One region of the Ensifer sp. ENS02 genome, then DNA from elsewhere that is predicted to be linked to it. Evidence: predicted binding sites of a transcription regulator. Region 1 holds the regulator's gene; the other holds the start of a gene.
What was found. Region 1 encodes LexA, which represses DNA repair genes until DNA is damaged. Its sites were predicted from a motif close to TGTTCNNNNTGTGTTCNG; they were not measured.
Positions count from the first base shown of each region.

Region 2: the regulator LexA is predicted to act here: its motif matches at 7,150-7,167, upstream of IB262_RS16935 (helicase-related protein).

Region 1 is NZ_JACVAO010000009.1:314,813-324,874, forward strand. It holds gene IB262_RS21105 (SDR family NAD(P)-dependent oxidoreductase) at 180-1,022, shown strand; gene IB262_RS21110 (SMR family transporter) at 1,010-1,336, opposite strand; gene IB262_RS21115 (SMR family transporter) at 1,323-1,694, opposite strand; gene IB262_RS21120 (cyclopropane-fatty-acyl-phospholipid synthase family protein) at 1,773-3,026, opposite strand; gene IB262_RS21125 (deoxyribodipyrimidine photo-lyase) at 3,112-4,575, opposite strand; tRNA gene IB262_RS21130 (tRNA-Asn) at 4,674-4,748, opposite strand; gene IB262_RS21135 (hypothetical protein) at 4,908-5,201, shown strand; gene IB262_RS21140 (thermonuclease family protein) at 5,423-6,157, shown strand; tRNA gene IB262_RS21145 (tRNA-Cys) at 6,310-6,383, shown strand; gene IB262_RS21150 (hypothetical protein) at 6,593-6,925, shown strand; gene lexA (transcriptional repressor LexA) at 7,014-7,736, opposite strand; gene IB262_RS21160 (hypothetical protein) at 7,973-8,269, opposite strand; gene IB262_RS21165 (hypothetical protein) at 8,608-9,225, shown strand; gene IB262_RS21170 (hypothetical protein) at 9,353-9,946, shown strand.
Region 2 is NZ_JACVAO010000007.1:246,015-256,076, forward strand. It holds gene IB262_RS16910 (M48 family metalloprotease) at 1-512, shown strand, start outside; gene IB262_RS16915 (RNA polymerase factor sigma-32) at 731-1,597, opposite strand; gene IB262_RS16920 (CarD family transcriptional regulator) at 1,908-2,477, opposite strand; gene fdxA (ferredoxin FdxA) at 2,888-3,226, opposite strand; gene IB262_RS16930 (RNA-binding S4 domain-containing protein) at 3,497-3,910, opposite strand; gene IB262_RS16935 (helicase-related protein) at 3,919-6,984, opposite strand; gene IB262_RS16940 (beta-ketoacyl-ACP reductase) at 7,638-8,363, opposite strand; gene IB262_RS16945 (hypothetical protein) at 8,381-8,740, opposite strand; gene IB262_RS16950 (acetyl-CoA C-acetyltransferase) at 8,753-9,934, opposite strand.

The sequences.
Region 1 (10,062 bases):
CAGCCTGCACTTCAGGCAAGAAATAGCGTTTCGCCGTCGCTCTGTCCCGAACAAAAATCGTCTCCAGGGACTGCGAGAGCCGGCGGCAAGGAGCGCTGCCGCGAAGAAGGGCCGGGCAAGTCATTTTTCGCCCACAGAAGGAGATGCGTACGTGTTTCCCGGCGCGTGCCGAGGAGTGAGTGATGAGTATTCAATCTACGAAATCGGAACAGAAACTGGCTTGGGTGACGGGCGCAAGCTCGGGAACCGGGCGGGCACTGGCGCTCGCGCTGGTGCGGGAAGGCTATTCCGTCGTCGTGACGGCGAGAAACCACGACAGGCTCGTGGACCTGCAGCATGAAGCAGCAAGCGAAGGGCGGATCACCGTGCTCGACGGCGATGTCACCGACCCTGCCGACATGGAGCGGGTGATGGCGGCGATCGAATATGATCACGGGCACCTTTCGCTCGTGGTGCTGAACGCCGGGGTCGCGCTGCCGGTGCGCGGAGACGAGCTTCACCGCGAGGCCTTCGAGAAGAGCTTTGCCGTCAACCTCAACGGCGTCGTCAACTGTCTCTTGCCGGCGGTGGACCACATGAAGACGCAGGGGTACGGACACATCGCCATTGTCTCGTCGGTAGCCGGCTACGGCGGACTGCCGACCAGTGCCGCCTATGGCGCCACCAAGGCCGCGCTGATCAATATGGCGGAAAGCCTGAAGTTCGATCTCGACCGGCTCGGCGTCCGGCTGCAGATCATCAGCCCCGGCTTCGTCGATACGCCCGGGACCGCGCGCATTCGCTTTCTCCGACCGGCGCCGGTGAACAGTGAAGAGGCGGCAAGGCGCATCGTTGCCGGCCTGAAGTCGCGAAGGTTCGAAATTGCCTTCCCACGCCGGTTTGCCTACGCGGTGAAGCTCATGGACCTGCTGCCCTACAGCCTCTATTTCCGCCTGCTGAACTGGCTGACCCGCGGCAAGGCGGAGGCCATGGAAGGACAGAAGCGCGCCGGACCCGGCGGCCGTCCCCGTCAGGCGGTGTGAAGCACCAGCACCGCGCCGAAGATGAGCGCCAGTCCGACCCAGCCGATCGGCTTCAGCTTCTGACCGAACAGGAAGCGGCCGCAGATGGCCGTCCCGAAGATCCCGGTTGCGCCAAGTACGGCATAGGCGATGGCGAGCTCCATGCCCTTGATGGCTTCCGCCAGGAAGGCAAAGGCGGCGAGCACCAGCAGAATCGAAAGGATGCCCCAGCCGCGGCGGGCGAACCCTTCCGATTTCGTCGAGGCGAGGTTGGCCGCAATATCGAGGATGCCGGCCACGACCGCGAGAACGAAGTAGATGCTAGGCGCGCTCATCGGCGGCTCCTTCACGCGCTGCCTCGTCCTCATCATGATACTCGCCGGCATTGACGAGCAGGATGCCGACGATCGCCATCGAAAGCCCGAGCATTTCGCGTCCGGTCAGCACATGGCCGAAGACGAAAACCGAAACCAGGGTGATGATGGCGACGCCCGAACCTTCCCAGATCGCATAGGCGACGCCGACCGATATCGTCTTCACCGCCTTTGCCAGGAAGACGTAGGAGAGTGCGATCGAGACATACATGACGATGTGGCCGAGATAGGAGCCGCTTTCGGAAGCGGCCTTCATCACCGTCAGGCCCACCACTTCGGTCGCGATGGCGAGCGCGAGGAAAAACCATGCAAGACGCATGCTGTACCTTTGAACAGAAACTTGGATCGACCGCCTCTTAAGCGCTACGGGTGACGCGGTAAAGACGCGCCGTGCGCTTCACTCGAAGACGATCTGCCGGACGTCGATGTTGCGGGCACGGAACCCGGCCTCGCAGTAGTAGAAGTAGAACTCCCACAGCCGCTTGAAGCGCAGGTCGAAGCCGAGCGGCTCGATCCTGTTCCAGACCGCCCAGAACCGCTCCCGCCATTCGCCGAGTGTGCGGGCATAGTCGACGCCAAAGCCGAAGTCGTTGATCATCCGCAGGCCGACATTGCGGCCAAGCTCGACCAGATGCTCGCGCGTTGGCAGCATGCCGCCCGGGAAGACGTATTTCTGGATGAAATCCGGATTGGAACGATACTCCTCGTAGGATTCGGGTTTGATCGTGATGATCTGCAGTCCGGCCTTGCCCCCGGGTTTCAGGCACCGCTTCAGCTGCGAGAAATAGGTTGCCCAGAATTTTTCGCCGACGGCCTCGAACATCTCGATCGAGACGATGCGGTCATAGGTGCCCCTTTCTTCACGATAGTCCTGGAACTTCAATTCGACCCGGTCGGCAAGGCCCGCACGCTGCATGCGTTCGCGTGCGAAGGCCAGTTGCTCGCGGCTGATCGTCAGCCCGGTGACCTTGCAGCCGATTTCCGTTGCCGCAAATTCGGCAAAGCCGCCCCAGCCGCAGCCGATCTCAAGCACATGATCGCCGGTGCGCAGGTTCGTCGCTTCCGCGAGCGCGCGGTATTTGGCTTTCTGCGCTGAGCGAAGATCATTGGCGCCCGTTGCATAAAGCGCAGACGAATAGGTCATGCTCGGATCCAGCCATTCGCTGTAGAAGGCGTTGCCGAGGTCGTAATGGGCCGAGATGTTGCGGCGCGCGCCGGAGTGGGTGTTGGCATTGCGCCAGTGCAGGAACTTGTCGAAAAGGCGCAGGAGCCCGCGCGCACGGTTTGGAAAATTCCTGCCGATTTCGGCGTTGACGAGGAACAGTTCGAGAAAGGCGCCGACATCGGGACTGTCCCAGTCGCCGTCGATGTAGCTTTCTGCAGCCCCGATGGTGCCGCCCGAGATAGCACGCTGCGGCAGGTTCCAGTTGTTGAGGTTGAGGATGGCGCTGGGGCCGGCCCTGGCGCCTTTGATCACCAGCCTGCGGCCGTCTGGCGTGGCGAGCATCAACGTTCCCACTTGAAGGTGCACCAGGGCGCCAAGCACCATGCGCGCCTTGAGCGGAAAATCCCGCACGGCCGTCGCCAGATTTTCGGAAGATAGCTCCACCGCACCGGCATATGCAGCAAAATCGGCTTCCAGGTTACGCATACACCACCCCCTCAGCTGTTGCATCCGTAACGTGAGCCTAGCCGCAATCGGGCGAGACGCCAACTGAGGAATTCTACCGGAGGCTCTACGTCTCCTCGGAAACTCCCGGTGCGCTTGTGATCTGCCGGAAGGCTGCCAGTGCCCGATCGCGGGCAAGGGCATGATCGATGATCGGATTCGGGTAGGTTGTGCCGAGTTCGATGCCGGCTTCGGCAAGGGCCGTGGCGGGCGCTGCAAAGGGGCGATGGACATAGCGCGGGTGGAGGCGCTCCAGCTCTGGCACGAAGCGCTTCACATAGAGACCGTCGGGATCGAATTTCTCCCCTTGCAGGACCGGGTTGAAGATGCGGAAGAACGGTGCGGCGTCCGCGCCCGATCCGGCGACCCATTGCCAGCTTGCGGCATTGTTGGCCGGATCCGCGTCGACCAGCGTGTCACGGAACCAGGCTTCTCCCTTGCGCCAGTCGACGAGCAGGTCCTTGATGAGAAAGGAGGCGACAATCATGCGAACGCGATTGTGCATGTAGCCGTGGCGCCATAGCTGGCGCATGCCGGCATCGACGATCGGGTATCCGGTGAGCCCGCTGGTCCAGCGGGTGAAATCGTCCTCGTCGTTCAGCCAATGGAAGCGGTCGAATCGACGGTCGAGGTTGCGGCGGCCAAGCTCCGGATAATGAAACAGCAGATGATAGGAGAATTCGCGCCAGGCGAGTTCCTTGCGGAAGGTGGCCGCCCCTTCGCCGCTATCGGCCTGGGGCCCAGCTGCCGCATGCCAGGCCTGCGCAGGCGAAATTTCGCCAAAGGCGAGATGAGGCGACAACAGGGATGTACCATCCGCGTCGGGAATGTCGCGGCAGCGTTTGTAGGCGTCGAGCTTCTCATCGACGAATTCTTCGAGACGGGTGGCCGCACCGTCTTCGCCCGGCGTCCAGACCTCGCTGAATGTCGCCGCCCAGTCCGGTTTCGTCGGCAGCAGCGACCAGTCGTCAAGGCGTTCCGATCGCGGCCATGCTCCAGGGGCTGCGATATGGTGCGGCCGGTCGATCGGCGGTGCCAGCTCGTTTTTTAGTTCGAGCGCGCGCCAGAACGGCGTGAACACGCGGTAGGGGCCGCCCGTCGTCGTCAGCAGCCGCATGGGCTCATGCAGCAATTGTCCTGCAAAGCTCTCCGCGATGATTCCCCGCTCGGCCAGCGCCTTCTTGAGCGCGGTATCCGTGGCGATGCCGTTCGGGTCGTAGCGCCGGTTCCAGTAGATGCGCTCCGCACCGCTTGCGCGCGCAATCTCGACAATCACGTCAAGCGGCGCGCCTGATCGAAGAACGAGGCGAGAAGCTTGCCGCGCGAGACTTGCGCCCAAGGCCTCGAGCGAATGGTGCAGCCACCACGCCTGCGCTGCCCCGAGCGGACCGTTGCCGCTGTCGGCGGGTTCGCGAATATAGAGGGGAATGACGGCTGCCTCGCCTGCGGCAGCCGAGAGGGCGCGATTGTCGGCCAGGCGGAGATCCTTGCGGAACCAGACGATGATGGGCGGCGCCGCGGCCTTTGTCATGAAGAACCATCGGGAGGTTGGGGATTGATCACCTGAAGAACATAGGTGCAAAATGAAAAAGAGCCATTCGCATCGCTGCAAATGGCTCTTTTAGAAAGTGGCTCCCCGGGCCGGATTCGAACCGGCGACCTGTCGATTAACAGTCGAATGCTCTACCGCTGAGCTACCAGGGATCATCCGCGCCGCTGTTGTGCTGTGCGCTTCAGAAGTGAGGCTGCTAATACGCATGCTTTTCTGATTTGCCAAGCGCTTTTTTCAAAAAAAATGACAAGTTCCGTTGCGAGGCTGTGGAGAAGTCCCCAATTGTGGGAAAACACGCCGGATAGGGAATGATGAATAAAAACAGGAAGCAGACGCATTTCGGCATTGATCCGCAAACACGACAGATCGTGCTGGGAAAATGGCGTATCGCGTTGCCCGACTCGCCCCTGCTGCGCATCCTGCTGGGTTCGCTGCTGGTGTTTTGTGGTTTTCTCGGTTTCTTGCCCGTGCTGGGCTTCTGGATGATACCGTTGGGCCTGATCGTGCTTTCCCACGACATTCCCTCGGTTCGCCGCCGCCGTCGTCGTCTGGCCGTCTGGTGGGCGCGCTGGCGCGGGAAGGCCAACTCCTCGAACGGCTCCTGAGCCGGACGCCGATTTAACGATCTTGTTGTCGAGGCAGGGCGGTCGGCAGTTTTCGGTTCCTCGCGGCCGTCACGTACCAATTCCGAATCTCTCAACAAGGGCCGTGGCCGCGCAGGCGAATGACCGGTTCCTCGCGGTCTTCCCCTCTGTTGGGGTGCCCTCGAAAACTTTTCGGCAACCCATCAAACGCATAATGCGGTCTCGAATCAGGATGGGAACCGATGGCCAAAGCCACTACGAAACGTCGACGCCGCAGTTCGGGCCGAAGCACCAGCAAACAGGGCGGCATGGCGCCGTGGTATCTGGCCGCAGCGCTCACCCTTGGCGGCGTCATGGTCTACGACCATCGCGCCGAGTTGCGGCACTGGCCGGTGGTTTCCGATGTCATGGCCTTTGCATCGCGATCGGAAACGAAGCCGAAGCCTCAGCGCGCGGTTCCTGAAGCGCAGGAGCGCGTTGCCCAGCAGGCGGATAGGCACAAACCGAATCCGAAGCCCAACCCGGCGACGAAGGTTGCCCTGGCCGCCCCGGTGCCGTCGGTGAATGTCGGCGTCACGCCGCCAACCCCTCTCGTGCGGCCGAATGAAGAGGTGAAGACGGCATCCATCCGTACCGATCAGTTCTATTTTTGCGGCATTCGCAACGACAACTGCGTGATCGATGGCGCGACCTTCGTCTTCCATGGCGAGACGATCCACGTCGCCGATGTCGATGCGCCGCGAATCCGCCAGGCAAGCTGCGACAAGGAGCGTTCGCGCGGCTTCTACGCCAAGCAGCGCCTGCGCGAATTGCTGAATGCAGGCGACTTCAGGCTGATCTCGGCGGGAGGGCGATCAGATGCCAAGGCCGGCGAGAAACTGCGCCTGGTCACCCGCGGTGACCAATCTCTTGGACGTGTACTCGTTTCCGAGGGGCTCGTGCGGCCGTGGGAAGGGCGCCCGACGCCCTGGTGCTGAGATCAGCTGGGAGACGATCGGCGGACATCGTCGATCGTTCTGTGGAAAGTATCCGTCCTGCAAATCGACGGCGCGTTTTTCAGAAAATGCCTCTTGCGGTTTTTCTGCAATCATTCTAAATCCGCGCCAACGCTTGGTTATCCGAGCTGTGAGGCCTCGTGGCGGAGTGGTGACGCAGAGGACTGCAAATCCTTGTACCCCGGTTCAATTCCGGGCGAGGCCTCCAAAAATCTCACCTCGTTAAGTTTGGTTTGACGTTCTGCCTTAGGGCAGCGCGGTAATATTCGCGACCCCACGTCCGCGCAAGCCACGTCTCCTATGCCTCCGTCGGATCTTATCGCTTCGGTGAATTCGGTAGAGGGGGAACGATGACTCCGCTGAGATCAACCGCATCGGTAGCGTCCGTCAACATTAAGAACGGAGGCAATGGCATCAATGAAAAAGAGACTGATCCTGACGGCGTTGGCGTGTTTTGCTGCGACCGCTATTGAGGCGCGCGCGGACGACCTGGTTTTCCAGCTGAAGAACAACACCGGCGCGGTACTGACGAATTTCTATACGTCGCCGGTCGGCGTCAATGAATGGGAAGACGATGTTTTCGGTCGGCAGGTCCTGAACCCCGGCGAGAGCATGGAGATCACCATTGCCGACGGGCGGGACGTCTGCAAATACGACATGCGATTCGAGTTCGAGGAAGGCTCGGCCCTCGATACGACCGAGGACACGCAGGATCTCTGCGAACTCGGCGAATACACGATCCACGAATAAGCGATCTGGATTTCAGGTCGCCTTAAATGGAAAGAGCCTCGCCACTTTCAGTGGCGAGGCTCTTTTGATTCGGCGTTCTGCCTGGAATTCAATGGTAGCGGCGGATCAGCCCGACGAGCTTGCCCTGGATCTTCACGCGATCCGGTCCGAAAATGCGCGTCTCGTAGGCGGGGTTGGCCGCTTCGAGCGCAATCGACGCGCCCTTGCGACGGAAGCGCTTCAGCGTCGCTTCCTCGTCGTCCACGAGCGCCACGATGATGTCGCCGGGATTGGCCGAGTTGCCGTTGCGGATGATCACCGTGTCGCCGTCGAAGATGCCGGCCTCGATCATCGAATCACCCTTTACTTCGAGGGCGTAATGCTCGCCGCTGCCGATCATGTCGAGCGGGACGGTAATGTCATGAGTGTTGTTCTGGATCGCCGAGATCGGCACGCCGGCAGCGATGCGCCCCATCACCGGGACGGAAACAGACGTGCTTTCGGCGACCGGCGCCGGCTTCGGCGTGGCAGGAGCGGCGGCCGGCGGCTTTCCGAGGCTGCCCTCGATCACGCTCGGCGAGAAGCCTCTGCGCGGCTGTTGCTGGCCGGCGGCGTAGGCTTCCGGAAGCTTGATGACTTCGAGCGCGCGCGCCCGGTTCGGCAACCGGCGAATGAACCCGCGTTCTTCGAGCGCCGTGATCAAACGGTGAATGCCGGACTTCGACGCCAGGTCGAGCGCATCCTTCATTTCATCGAAAGACGGCGGTACGCCCGACTCCTTCATGCGTTCGTGGATGAACAGAAGCAATTCCTGTTGCTTGCGGGTCAGCATGGCACGTCGCTCCAGAGGCGTGAAACAAATCAAGAACAGACACTATCTGTTCCATATGTGTTCCGCAAGTGCCTAAAATTCCGTGAATTCAGGCAATTGGCTGCTTCTGTGGGGGGCGATTGGTCACTTTTGCGGGAGCGGGGCGGTTTTCGGCGACGGTTGCGTCCCAAAACAGCGCCGGGCAGGCCGGTCGCGCGCGTGATTCGAACGAATCGCGGCTCTCTTCGCGGAGAGACTTAAGTCGCTTGCGAGGCCGAGCAGGCGTCTTCGAACTCCTTCACCGTTTCGGCGCTGTTGTCTTCCGGAAGCACTGCGTCGGCCGCATCGGTCGCAACGGGCGTATCGCCGTCATAAACGAAGGACTGGATGTAGAACGCGAGCGCGCCCTTCCAAACATTGCGTCCATCGATCTGATGGCACGGCACGGCCCGTTCGAAATCGGTCTGGAGTTCATCCACCGTCGCGGCACTGAGCTTGACGTCAGGCATATTGGGCGATGCGACTATCGAAGCGAGAAGCAGGGCGGCAAGCACGGTGATCGTCCACTTGATGAAGGGGTGGGACTACGGGGTGGTAAACGATGTGAACCGCGCTTTCGTTCCGAAGTCCAGCAAGCATGGCGATCACTCTGCCTTGTTCAACAGCTCTTTGCCCGCAGGCTGTGGCTGATTTGCGCCAGCCGCTCCATCTCAACCTCGTCTCGGCCGTTCTTTATGGACCGGCGCGGAGAATGCATCGGAGCTGCCAGCTTTCGCATCGGGCCTGGGGCGCGCAAAAATCCCTGCGGGGAAGGGCCTTCACCGTCTCGACAGGCCTCTAAAAAAAGATAACTTTGCGTGGAAAGTGGGGTGGTTGCATGCATAGATTGTCGTTGGTGGTGCTCGGCCTGTTGCTCACGGCTGGAGCGGCGTCTGCTGAAGAAGGGCGTTCGAATATCTGGAAACGGATCAACGCCTGGACGGTGGGATCCGATCCTTCCCTGGGAGGCTCGTGTTACGCGGCGACGAGCTATGACGCCGGCGCTATCCTTCGTATCGGCTTTTATCCGCGGGGATCGACGAACCTGGCGTTTCTTTCGATCGGCAATGCCGAATGGAAATCCATCGAGCCGCAGCGGGAATACGATGTTGCCTTGCAGCTCGACCGTGGTCGTCAGTGGCCGGCCGTTGCGTTCGGTGTTGATCTGACCGGAGCCAAGGCCCTTGTCGTCAACTTTTCCAACACCGACTTCTTTACCGAATTCGTTCGCAAAAACACCTTGGCGCTGGCCTTCGAGGGGCGCGTCGTCGCGAGCCTCAGCCTGCGTGATTCGATGAAGGCGGTAAGCGAGATGTTCAAGTGCCAGGAGGCGGTGAGCGCCTTGATCCCGAATGGCGGTCAGGGAGCGGCGAACGATCCCTTTGCGGGCGCCGGTGGCAATGCGCCGAACAACGATCCCTTTGCCGGCGGCGGCCAGACCAAGTCGTCGAAAGATCCTTTCGCCATGTGATGGGCGCGTCCGCTTGCCGCAGAGAGGTGAATATTCCTAAAATATTGCCTGGGATCGGCTAGGCACCCTCGACAGTGACGGGGGGACCTATCAAAATGCGGGCAAACGGGGGTTTTGCATGCGTAGATTGCTGGTCGGATTGGTAAGCTGTCTGATCGCCGCGGGATCGGCCGCGGCTGAGGAGTCCGAAATCATCAAGTGGAAGGATGTCGACGGCTGGACCGTTGCATCCGACACCTCGATGGAGGGCTCCTGCTTCATCTCGTCGGTATTCGACGGCGGGGTCACCTTGCGCCTTGGGTTCTATCCCAAGGGCTCCGAGTCGCCGCTCTATATGAGCTTCGCCAGCGACGACTGGAGGTCGCTCGAGGTCGGCAAAGAGTACGACCTGACCTTCCGCTTCGACAAGACCGATCCCTGGAGCGCCTCGGCGACCGCCGCCGGTGATGCGAGCGGAAAGTTTCTGTTCGTGAACGTCACCGACGCCGAGTTCCTGACGGGCTTCGTGCGCAAGCGGGCCTTGGCCATCGCGTTTGAAGATCGCGTCATCGCAAATCTCAGCCTGCGCGGCACCGGCCCGGCGGCCGACGAGCTGATGAAATGCCAGCGGGCGGTCGACGAGATCATCGCCGACGAGGGCCGCAAGTCCAAGGAGAAGAAAGCCGACCCGTTCAGTGCACCGAGCGAGAAGCGATCGGCGCGGGATCCGTTCAGCCTCTGAAAACAGGTGGCCACGGGATCGGGCAGCGTTTCGCGAAGGCCGGACGGTGGCTTAGCATGGTGGTGTCCCCAGAGAGACTCGAACTGGCGATCTGCTGATGACAAATCAGCCGCTGT
Region 2 (10,062 bases), on a different contig from region 1:
AGGCCGAAGCGGTTCTGGCGACCGGCGCCGGCGACATCGCCGTGCGCTTCGATGGCGTCGCCGACACGGGCGGCCGAAGCCTGACGGACTATATCGCCAGCGGCTGGGTCACCGGCCTGAAGCCCGACACGATCCGGCAGATCAGCGTCAACGGCCTGGAAGCCGCAACCGCGCGCGCCTCCGCCGACCGCTGGGATTTCGACGTGACGGTCATCCGCATCGACACGCGGATCTACCGCTTCCTGACCGCCGTGCCCAAGGGGTCGAGCGCACTCGAGCCGACCGCAAACCAGTTGCGCAGCACGTTCCGCCGCATGACGGCCGCTGAGACGCAGTCGCTGAAGCCGCTGCGGATCCGGGTGGTGACGGTCCGGCCCGGCGACACGATCACCACGTTGTCGGCCCGCATGATGGGAACCGATCGTAAGCTCGACCTCTTCCGGGTGATCAATGCGATGCAGGTCAGCTCGACGGTGAAGCCGGGCGACAGGGTGAAGATCGTTTCCGAATAGGATTGAGACAGGCGCAGCTGAAGCGCGTTCGGTTGCGGGCGTGAATTGCCTGCCATCTGCTAGGCAAGCACGTCGCGAGGCGCCTGAACGGTCACGAACGAAAGCACGCTGCGCCAATCGTCATCGCCAAATTGACAGCGGACAGTGCCGCTTCCCGGCGCAATGCGGGGTTCCGGCGAATAGTACGGGCATGGCGGCAGACGGTCGGCGTCAGGCGGTCAATGAATGCCTGCGGTCAGCGCCGGCGCTCGCGTCGCCAAGGCCGCCCGGAGCTTCTCCAGCGCCCGAGTTTCGATCTGGCGCACACGTTCCTTGGATATGCCGAGATCGATGCCGAGCTCTTCGAGCGTCGCTCCTTCTTCCGTCAGCCGCCGGGCGCGGATGATGCGCATTTCGCGCTCCGTCAGCGCGCACAGCGCGTCGCGCAGCCACACACGTGCCCGTTCGCCGTCGATCATCTCGCTCACCTGCTCGTCCGGCAGCGGCGCGTCGCTGGCGAGGAAATCCAGCCGTTCACCGCCATCGGAATCACTGCCGCCGACCGGCGCCTGCAGCGAGGTGTCGCTGCCGGAGAGACGTGCATCCATCGTCTGCACGTCGGCGATACTGACGCCGAGGGCAGCCGCAATCTCCTCATGCATAGCCTGCGATGTAAGCTGCCTGTCGCCCTGGGCAAGCCGGGCGCGAAGACGCCGAAGGTTGAAGAACAGGGCCTTCTGCGCCGAACTGGTGCCACCGCGGACGATCGACCAGTTGCGCAGGACATAGTCCTGCATCGACGCTCGGATCCACCAGGTGGCATAGGTGGAGAAGCGGACCTCGCGGCTCGGCTCGAAACGGGCCGCCGCCTCCAGGAGACCGATATGGCCCTCCTGGACGAGATCGCCCATCGGCAGCCCGAAATTGCGAAACTTCGCGGCCATCGAGATTACCAGACGCATATGCGACATGGCGATCTTGTTGCGGGCTTCCTGATCGTTGTCGTTTCGCCAGGCTTGCGCCAGCTTGTGCTCCTCGTCGCGCTCGAGATAGGGCGCCTCCATTGCGATCTTGATCATCCGCCGGTCTGCAGTGAGAGTCTTCATCGATCACTCCGTGACTGGCGCCGGGCGCCATTGCGTGTGAAGTCCAAAAGGCCGGACGGATGCAGTGTCCGGCAGCAGGGGGCGTCTCGCGCCGCGATGTCGAAACTTGAAGAAACGACGCGGCGCCCTAACTTCGAAGTCACGAACCTGAACGGTGACGGGATCACAGAAGCAAGATCGCCCGGCGCGAAAGCGGCGCGCTTCTGCCGGCCTTTATAAATGCGCCCGGACGGCAAAAGTTCCATGCGATCAAAGAAAAAGCCCGGCGCGATGGCCGGGCTTTTTGGTAGTCTCAGTGCAGTCGGACAGCTTATGCAGCTTCGTCCTGAGCGTCGTCTTCGTCGATCGCCTTGCCGCGCTTCGGACCCTTGCTGAGGTTGGCCTCGACGAGGCGAACAGCTTCGGTTTCCGACATCTTGTTGACGGCAGCGATTTCGCGCGCCATGCGGTCGAGGGCAGCTTCATAGAGCTGGCGTTCGGAATAGGACTGTTCCGGCTGGTTTTCGGCGCGGTAGAGATCGCGTACGACTTCCGCGATGGAAATCAGGTCGCCGGAATTGATCTTGGCATCGTATTCTTGGGCGCGGCGCGACCACATGGTGCGCTTCACGCGAGCCTTGCCCTGCACAACCTTCAACGCGCGGTCGACGAAATCGGTTTCGGAGAGCTTGCGCATGCCGATGCTGACGGCCTTGGCCACTGGCACTTTCAGGCGCATCTTGTCCTTCTCGAAATCGATGACAAAAAGCTCAAGCTTCATGCCGGCGACTTCCTGCTCTTCGATCGCCACGATCTGGCCAACGCCGTGGGCCGGATAGACGATCGATTCACCGGTCTTGAAGCCCTGGCGTGTCGAAGATTTTTTCTGCTGGGTCGTCATTCGTTTCAAAAACTCCCTGTTTCGCGCCGGCCATTCTGGCCGGGGCCGGGTCAGTGAGGCCCGGGATAGACGGGGATACCGCCGGGTGGGTACATCCTGGTCCGTCCAAGGAATGCAAACAGCCTCATAAAATGCGGTCACAACAGAGCAACGCCACGTTGCGTACTAGGGAGAAACCGCGTTTTGGAGATCGTTTGCTTTCGTGATGGTTTTCGGGCGCGCAAAAACACCCTCTGTGGATCAGTAGAAGGAACCTATCACAAAAAAGTGCCGAAATCAATAATTTGCTGCATGGCAGCCATCAAGCCACCATTCTCGCAACTGCGAGCGCGGCTCGTGTTTTCCCCAGCTTTGCGCCCGGGGGCAGCTTTGCTTCGTCAGCCTCGACGAACGGCGGCGACCGCTTCGTCTCAGTCGCCCTGGCCCGGCTCGGTCGAGAAGAACTTCTCGTACTTGCCTTCGACGCCGTCCATCTCCTTCGCTTCCGGCATCGGATCGCGCTTGACGGTGATGTTCGGCCACTTCGAAGCGAAATCCGCGTTCAGTTTCAGCCACATATCAAGACCCGGCTCGGTATCCGGCTTGATCGCCTCGGCAGGACATTCCGGCTCGCAAACGCCACAATCGATGCACTCGTCGGGATGAATGACGAGGAAATTCTCACCCTCGTAGAAGCAGTCCACGGGGCAGACTTCAACACAGTCGGTATACTTGCAGCGAATGCAATTGTCGGTCACGACATACGTCATGAGGTACTCCAGCCAATGCTCACGTTTGATGGCAGACGGCAATCAATGGTGATGCTCGTCGTCCGCGCATGCTAGGAATGTCCGGCGCGCATAGCTGCCGAAGCAAACCCGATGCACCCAACGTGGGTCTGTCAGGTAAAGGCTTTATGGACCCTTTGCAAGAATATTCAATGCGCGAAACGCCACGGCAAAGGCAGAGTTTTCTAAAGGCTGTCGCGCAAAAGCGCCTCGTGTTTTACAGCCAGCGGCGGGCAGGGTTCGCGGCGCCTATCAGTCCTCGCGCGGATCGAAATCGGGCTTTAGCCGATCGGTTTCCCGCCGCTCCTTCTTCGTCGGCCGGCCCGCTCCGCGCTCGCGCGTGGCAAGCTCGTAGGCCGACAACTTCTCCTTCGGCTGCTCTGGCGTCAGATCGTCGTAAAGCAGACGCGCTTCCTCATAGGGACCGCGCCGCTCACCCGGGCCCACGACCCGGACGATCAGACTGCGCCGGTCGAGCGCAAGTTCGAGCATATCGCCCGTCTTCAATTGAAACGACGACTGCGTCACGCGCTCGTCGTTGACGGCGACACGGCCACCCTCGATCGCCTTTTGCGCAAGCGATCGGGATTTGATCAGCCGCGTGAAAAACAGCCACTTGTCGAGACGCTGGCGCGATGCCGGGTTGGACGCAGGCTGTTTTTCCATGGTCTACCTTACTTCTTCATCTGCTCCTTGAGAGCAGCAAGCTTGGCGAAGGGCGAATCCGGATCCACCGGCTTTTCGCGACGCGGCGGACGCGCCTCGAATTTGCCCTGACCCGGCTTGCCGCCGCGGTCGTGACGATCATGACGCTCGCCGCGATCCTGGCGCAGGCCGCCTTCCGGCTTGCCACCGTCATGGCGCTTGCCACGCGCCTGCTGACCACCCTTACGCCCGCCTTCACGTCCTTCGCCCTGGCCCTGGCCCTGGCCACGCCCGTGGCGCTGACCGCCGCGACGCTGGTCGCCCTCGTGGCGGCCACCGCCCTGGCGCTGGTTGTCCTGACGGGTGCCAGGACGCCAGAGCAGAACGGGCTTGGCTTCGACCGGCTCGCCGGTCTCCGTCACTTGGGTCTCGGTCACCTGAGCCTCAGCAGGCTGGGCCCCGTCGGCAGCGACGGCAACGTCAGCTTCGGCCTTTTCGGCCTCGGCAGCAGGTGCCTCGACGACTGCAGTCTCGGCTTCTGCCGCACTGTCGCCGGCATCGGCGTCATCAACGGCAGCGACCGGTTCGGAAGCGGCGGCAGCAACGGCAGCACCACCATCCTGACCCATGAGGAAGGCCTGGGCCTCCTCGGCCTTGACGCTGTCTGCGCGGTAGCCGAGGCCCTTCAGGATCTCTTCCATGTCGTCGGGCGTTGCACCGAGGATCGAGAGCATGGAGGTGGTCGCAGTAAAGCGGCGGCCGTCATAGGCGCCTTCCGGACGCGGCTGCGTGCCCGGCTTCCACTGAAGGAGCGGTCGGATGAGGTCAGCGAGGCGCTCGAGGATATCGATGCGCACCGCACGCTTTCCGAGGAAGCGGAAACCGGCGAGCTTGTAGAAGGTCCGCTCGAAAGACGGATCGGTAACGACAGACGTACGGCCGGCGGCGAGCATCGGGATGAGGTCGCCATAGCCGGGCTTGTCGAGGCCGTCGTTCTTCAACGCCCAGAGGAGCGTGATGAGTTCAGCCGGAGCCGGCTTCAGGAGCGCCGGCAGGAAGATGTGGTAGGCGCCGAAGCGAACGCCGTACTTGCGGATCGAAGCGCGACCGTCCTGGTCGAGCGACTTGACGTCGTCTGCGACATCGCGGCGGAACAGCACGCCGAGGTTTTCGACGAGCTGGAACGCGAGGCCCTTGGCGAGACCTTCGAGATCTTCAGCGCGCGAAATATCGTCGAGCGGCTTCAAGACCGTTCCGATGTGATGGTTCACGAAACGCTCGATGCGCGCCAGAACGTGCTCGCGGGCGTTCGCCTGCAGCTGATCGTCGGCCAGCAGGATGACGCGCGGGCGCATGACGTGGTCGCTTGCCGTCAGACGGGCGACGGGATCGCCGAGCCAGCGCACAAGACCATCCGACGAAAGCGCCAGGTCGTTGTTGCCGGAAGCATGCAGCCGCGCGGCGCGTGCCTCAAACTCGAGCGCCAGCGCCTTCTGGGCAGCACCCTGCACAGCCTTGGCATCCGGGCCATCGCCGCCGGTCGCCAGCGTAAACCGGAAACCGGTTAGTTGTCCTACGTGATGACCTTCAACGAAGACATCACCATTCACACTGATTTCAGCTTCCAGCATAGCATTCTCTCTCAGGCGCTTCATGAGCACAGATGTCCTGCGATCAACAAAGCGTTTCGTCAACCGTTCATGTAGTGCGTCGGATAATCGATCTTCAATTTCCCGCGTCTTTTCTTGCCAGTGTGTCGGATCGGCCAGCCATCCCGGCCGGTTCGACACATAAGTCCATGTCCTGATCTGCGCGATTCGCGCCGAAAGTGTGTCGATCTCACCGTCCGTATGATCGGCCCGCCTGACCTGCTCGGCCATGAAATCTTCGTTTACGGTACCGCGGCGGACAAGATCCGCGTAGATCGTCGAGATCAAGTCGGCATGTTGAGCCGGTGTAATGCGCCGATAGTCCGGCAGCGCGCAGGCTTCCCACAGTTTTTCCACCCGCTCGGCATTGGTCGTGATGTCGACGACCTCAGGGTAGCGGGCCAAATGCTCGAACGCCTGCTGGTCTACTGCAGGTAGCGCCCGGGCAAGGCCGGGAACCGTCGGCGCGGCCTCAAGACTCTTCTTCAGAGCGGCAATCGACGCGTAGTCGAACGCCTTCGAGCGCCATTGCAGCACCTTCACCGGATCGAATTCATGCGCCTCGATACGGTGGACCAGCTCGTTGTCGAAGGGATCGACGCGGCCGGTCACACCGAACGTACCGTCACGCAAGTGCCGGCCGGCGCGGCCGGCGATCTGCGCGAGTTCGGCCGGGTTGAGATTGCGGAACTGATAGCCGTCGAACTTGCGGTCCTGCGCGAAGGCGACGTGGTCGACGTCGAGATTGAGGCCCATGCCGATCGCGTCGGTCGCGACCAGGTATTCGACGTCACCTTCCTGGTAGAGCGCCACCTGCGCATTGCGCGTGCGCGGCGACAGCGCGCCGAGCACGACGGCGGCACCGCCACGCTGGCGGCGGATCAGCTCGGCGATCGCATAGACCTCGTCGGCAGAGAAGGCGACGATTGCCGTGCGGTGCGGCAGTCGGGTTATCTTCTTCGAACCCGCATAGAGCAATTGCGACATGCGCGGCCGCTCGACGACGGTGATGCCGGGCAGCAACTGCTCGAGGATCGGCCGCATCGTTCCGGCACCGAGCAGCAGCGTCTCGCCGCGACCCCGCAGGTGCAGGATCCGGTCGGTGAAGATATGGCCGCGCTCGAGATCTCCGGCAAGCTGCACTTCATCGATCGCGACGAAGGACGCCGTCGTCTCGCGCGGCATGGCCTCGACGGTGCAGACCGAATAGCGCGCGCGATGCGGGGTGATCTTTTCCTCGCCGGTGATCAGCGCGACATTGTGGTGGCCGACCCTTTCGACCAGGCGCGTATAGACCTCGCGCGCGAGAAGCCGCAGCGGCAGGCCGATGACGCCGCTGTCGTGCGCAATCATGCGCTCGATCGCGTAGTGCGTCTTGCCGGTATTGGTAGGCCCGAGCACCGCGGTGACACCGCGGCCGCTCAGGATCATGGGGTGAACGGACACGTCATCGATCCCGGGCATTCAGAAATTACGGCAGCGTCTTTTCACGCTGGCGGCAAACACATGCCCACGCACCGAGCCAAACGCAAGGGGCGCCGACAACTAAAACCATCGCTTGGCATCTCTTAGCCCATTGCACCACCTGTTGTGGTCGGCGCAATCGACAATTGGAACAGCCGTGGAACAAATCGGCGACGAATCGACGACTCATTGTGATTCACTGTATGTTCACGACTACATATAGATTTCAACGCCGAACGTTGCACCACATGCTGAATCTGGAGCTGATTCCGCGCATCAGGCCCTTTGGCGCGCAACAATCCCGGCTCTGCCATTGCCTGACAGGTCCAAGGATTCCGAATCCAAGACTCTGGAAAGCCTGGAAAATTTTTCACGAAATTCGTCAGGGATTCACCCAAGTGAGAGAATGAGAATCGCAGTTTAGAGTCGCGACCAGTGCGGGAACATTCGGCAGCGACTCGCAGACCGCGCGTCATTCCACCTTTGTTCTCCACAAGATATAGTGTCTACGCCCCACTCCGGCAACGGAACTGCCAGCGCAACTTCAGGATTTCGAGCGGGATTCTCAGCGCTGCCGCCGCATGGAAACGGCGCCTCGAAAGGCGCCGTCCGGTAATGTTCGGCTTGTCTGATGCTCAGACGAAAAACTGTCCGCCGTTCGCCGAAATCGTCGAGCCGGTGATGAAGCCGGCATCGTCGGAGGCGAGGAACACCACGCAGCGGGCGATTTCTTCCGGTTCGCCGAGGCGGCCGACCGGGATCTGCGGGATGATGCGCTCGTTGAGCACCTTCTCCGGCACCGCCCGCACCATCTCCGTGCCGATATAGCCGGGGCAGATCGCGTTCACGGTAATGCCCTTGGCAGCCCCTTCCTGGGCGAGCGCCTTGGTGAAGCCGAGATCGCCGGCCTTGGCCGCCGAATAGTTGGCCTGACCCATCTGGCCCTTCTGGCCATTGATCGACGAGATGTTGATGACGCGACCGAAGCCACGGTCGCGCATGGCCGACCAGAGCGGATGCGTCATGTTGAAGAGACCGGTGAGGTTGGTGCCGATCACCTCACCCCATTGCTCCGGCGTCATCTTGTGAAACATGGCATCGCGGGTGATGCCGGCATTGTTGACGAGCACATCGACCGGACCGAGATCGGCCTCGACCTTGGCGATGCCCTCGGCACAGGCCTGATAGTTGGAAACGTCCCATTTGTAGACCGGGATGCCGGTTTCCTGCTTGAAGGCCTGAGCCTTCTCGTCATTGCCGGCATAGTTGGCAGCCACCTTGTAGCCGGCATTCTTGAGTGCGATGGAAATTGCCGCGCCAATGCCGCGCGACCCACCCGTGACCAATGCTACCCTGCTCATATGCGCCTCCCACTTGATCAGTTCAGTTTTTCGAATGCCTTCTTCATCAGCTTTTCGCCGACCTGTTGCCCGTAGAGCCCGGCGGCCGCTTGAAACTGCGGCGTAGTCAGCGCGGACAGAGCCACCTCGCACTTCTCCAGCGCGAGACCCATCATCACCGCGGAGAGCTGCTCCAGCGAAACCTTCAATGCGCCGCCGTCATCTCTCAAGGCCGCGACCATCACGTCCTTGAAAACACTCTCCTCGTCAGAAGTCGTATGTTCCAGCATGCACTCTACCAGCCGCGCCTCGTCGAGAGGCGCGGGATTGGCATGTGCAGAAACGATCGGCGAACCGGCCAGAAGCAGGGAAAATGGAACCCACCTGGCGCTGTTCATGCCGCCAGACCGTCAGAGCCGCTCGACACACATGGCGACGCCCATGCCGCCGCCGATGCAGAGGGTTGCAAGCCCCTTGGAAACGCCGCGGCGCTTCATTTCGAAAAGCAGCGTGTTGAGCACGCGGGCGCCGGAAGCGCCGATCGGGTGACCGATGGCGATCGCGCCGCCATTGACGTTGACGATCGACGGATCCCAGCCGAGATCTTTATTGACCGCGCAGGCCTGGGCAGCGAAGGCTTCGTTGGCCTCCACCAGCTCGACATCGCCGATCGCCCAGCCGGCCCTTGCCAACGCCTTGCGCGACGCCGGGATCGGGCCGGTGCCCATGACCTGCGGATCGACGCCGGCGGTTGCCCAGGAAACGATACGGGCGAGCGGCTGGATGCCGCGCTTGGAGGCCTGCGCCTCGGTCATCAGCAGGGTGGCTGCGGCGCCGTCATTGAGGCCGGAAGCGTTGCCGGCGGTGACCGTGCCTTCCTTGTCGAAGGCGGGGCGCAGCTTCGTCATCTGGTCGAGCGTTGCGCCATGGCGGATATATTCGTCCTGGTCGACGGTGACGTCGCCCTTGCGGCCCTTGACGATGAAGGGAATGATCTCGTCGGCAAAGCGCCCGGCCTTCTGGGCGGCTTCGGCCTTGTTCTGTGAGGCGAGCGCGAACGCATCCTGCTCCTCGCGGCTGAGCTGCCACTGGCGAGCGACGTTCTCGGCGGTGATGCCCATGTGATAACCGTAGAAGGCGTCGGTCAGGCCGTCCTTGATCATCGTGTCGATCATCTTGAAGTCGCCCATCTTCACGCCGCCGCGAAGATGCGAGCAATGCGGCGCCATCGACATGGACTCCATGCCGCCGGCGACGATGATCTCAGCATCACCGGTTGCAATCTGCTGCATGCCGAGCGCGACGGCGCGCAGGCCCGAGCCGCAGAGCTGGTTCATGCCCCAGGCGGTCTTTTCCTGAGGAACGCCCGCCTTCATCGCCGCCTGGCGCGCCGGGTTCTGGCCTTCGCCTGCCTGCAGCACCTGGCCGAGGATCACCTCGTCGACCTCGGCAGCCTCGACGCCTGCGCGCTCGAGCACGCCCTTGATGACGGCAGCGCCAAGTTCATGCGCCGGCGTATTGCCAAAGGCACCGTTGAAGGAACCGACCGCGGTGCGGCCGGCGCTGGCGATCACGATGGAGGGATTGCTCATGGGACGTTTCCTCAGATCTTCTTGCCTAATGCAGGCAGACTGGCAAAGCGCGCGACGCAAGTCAAACGCCTTGATGCAGTGCCACAAAAGCGTCACCTAAAACGCAACCGCAAGATTTTGCACTTGCG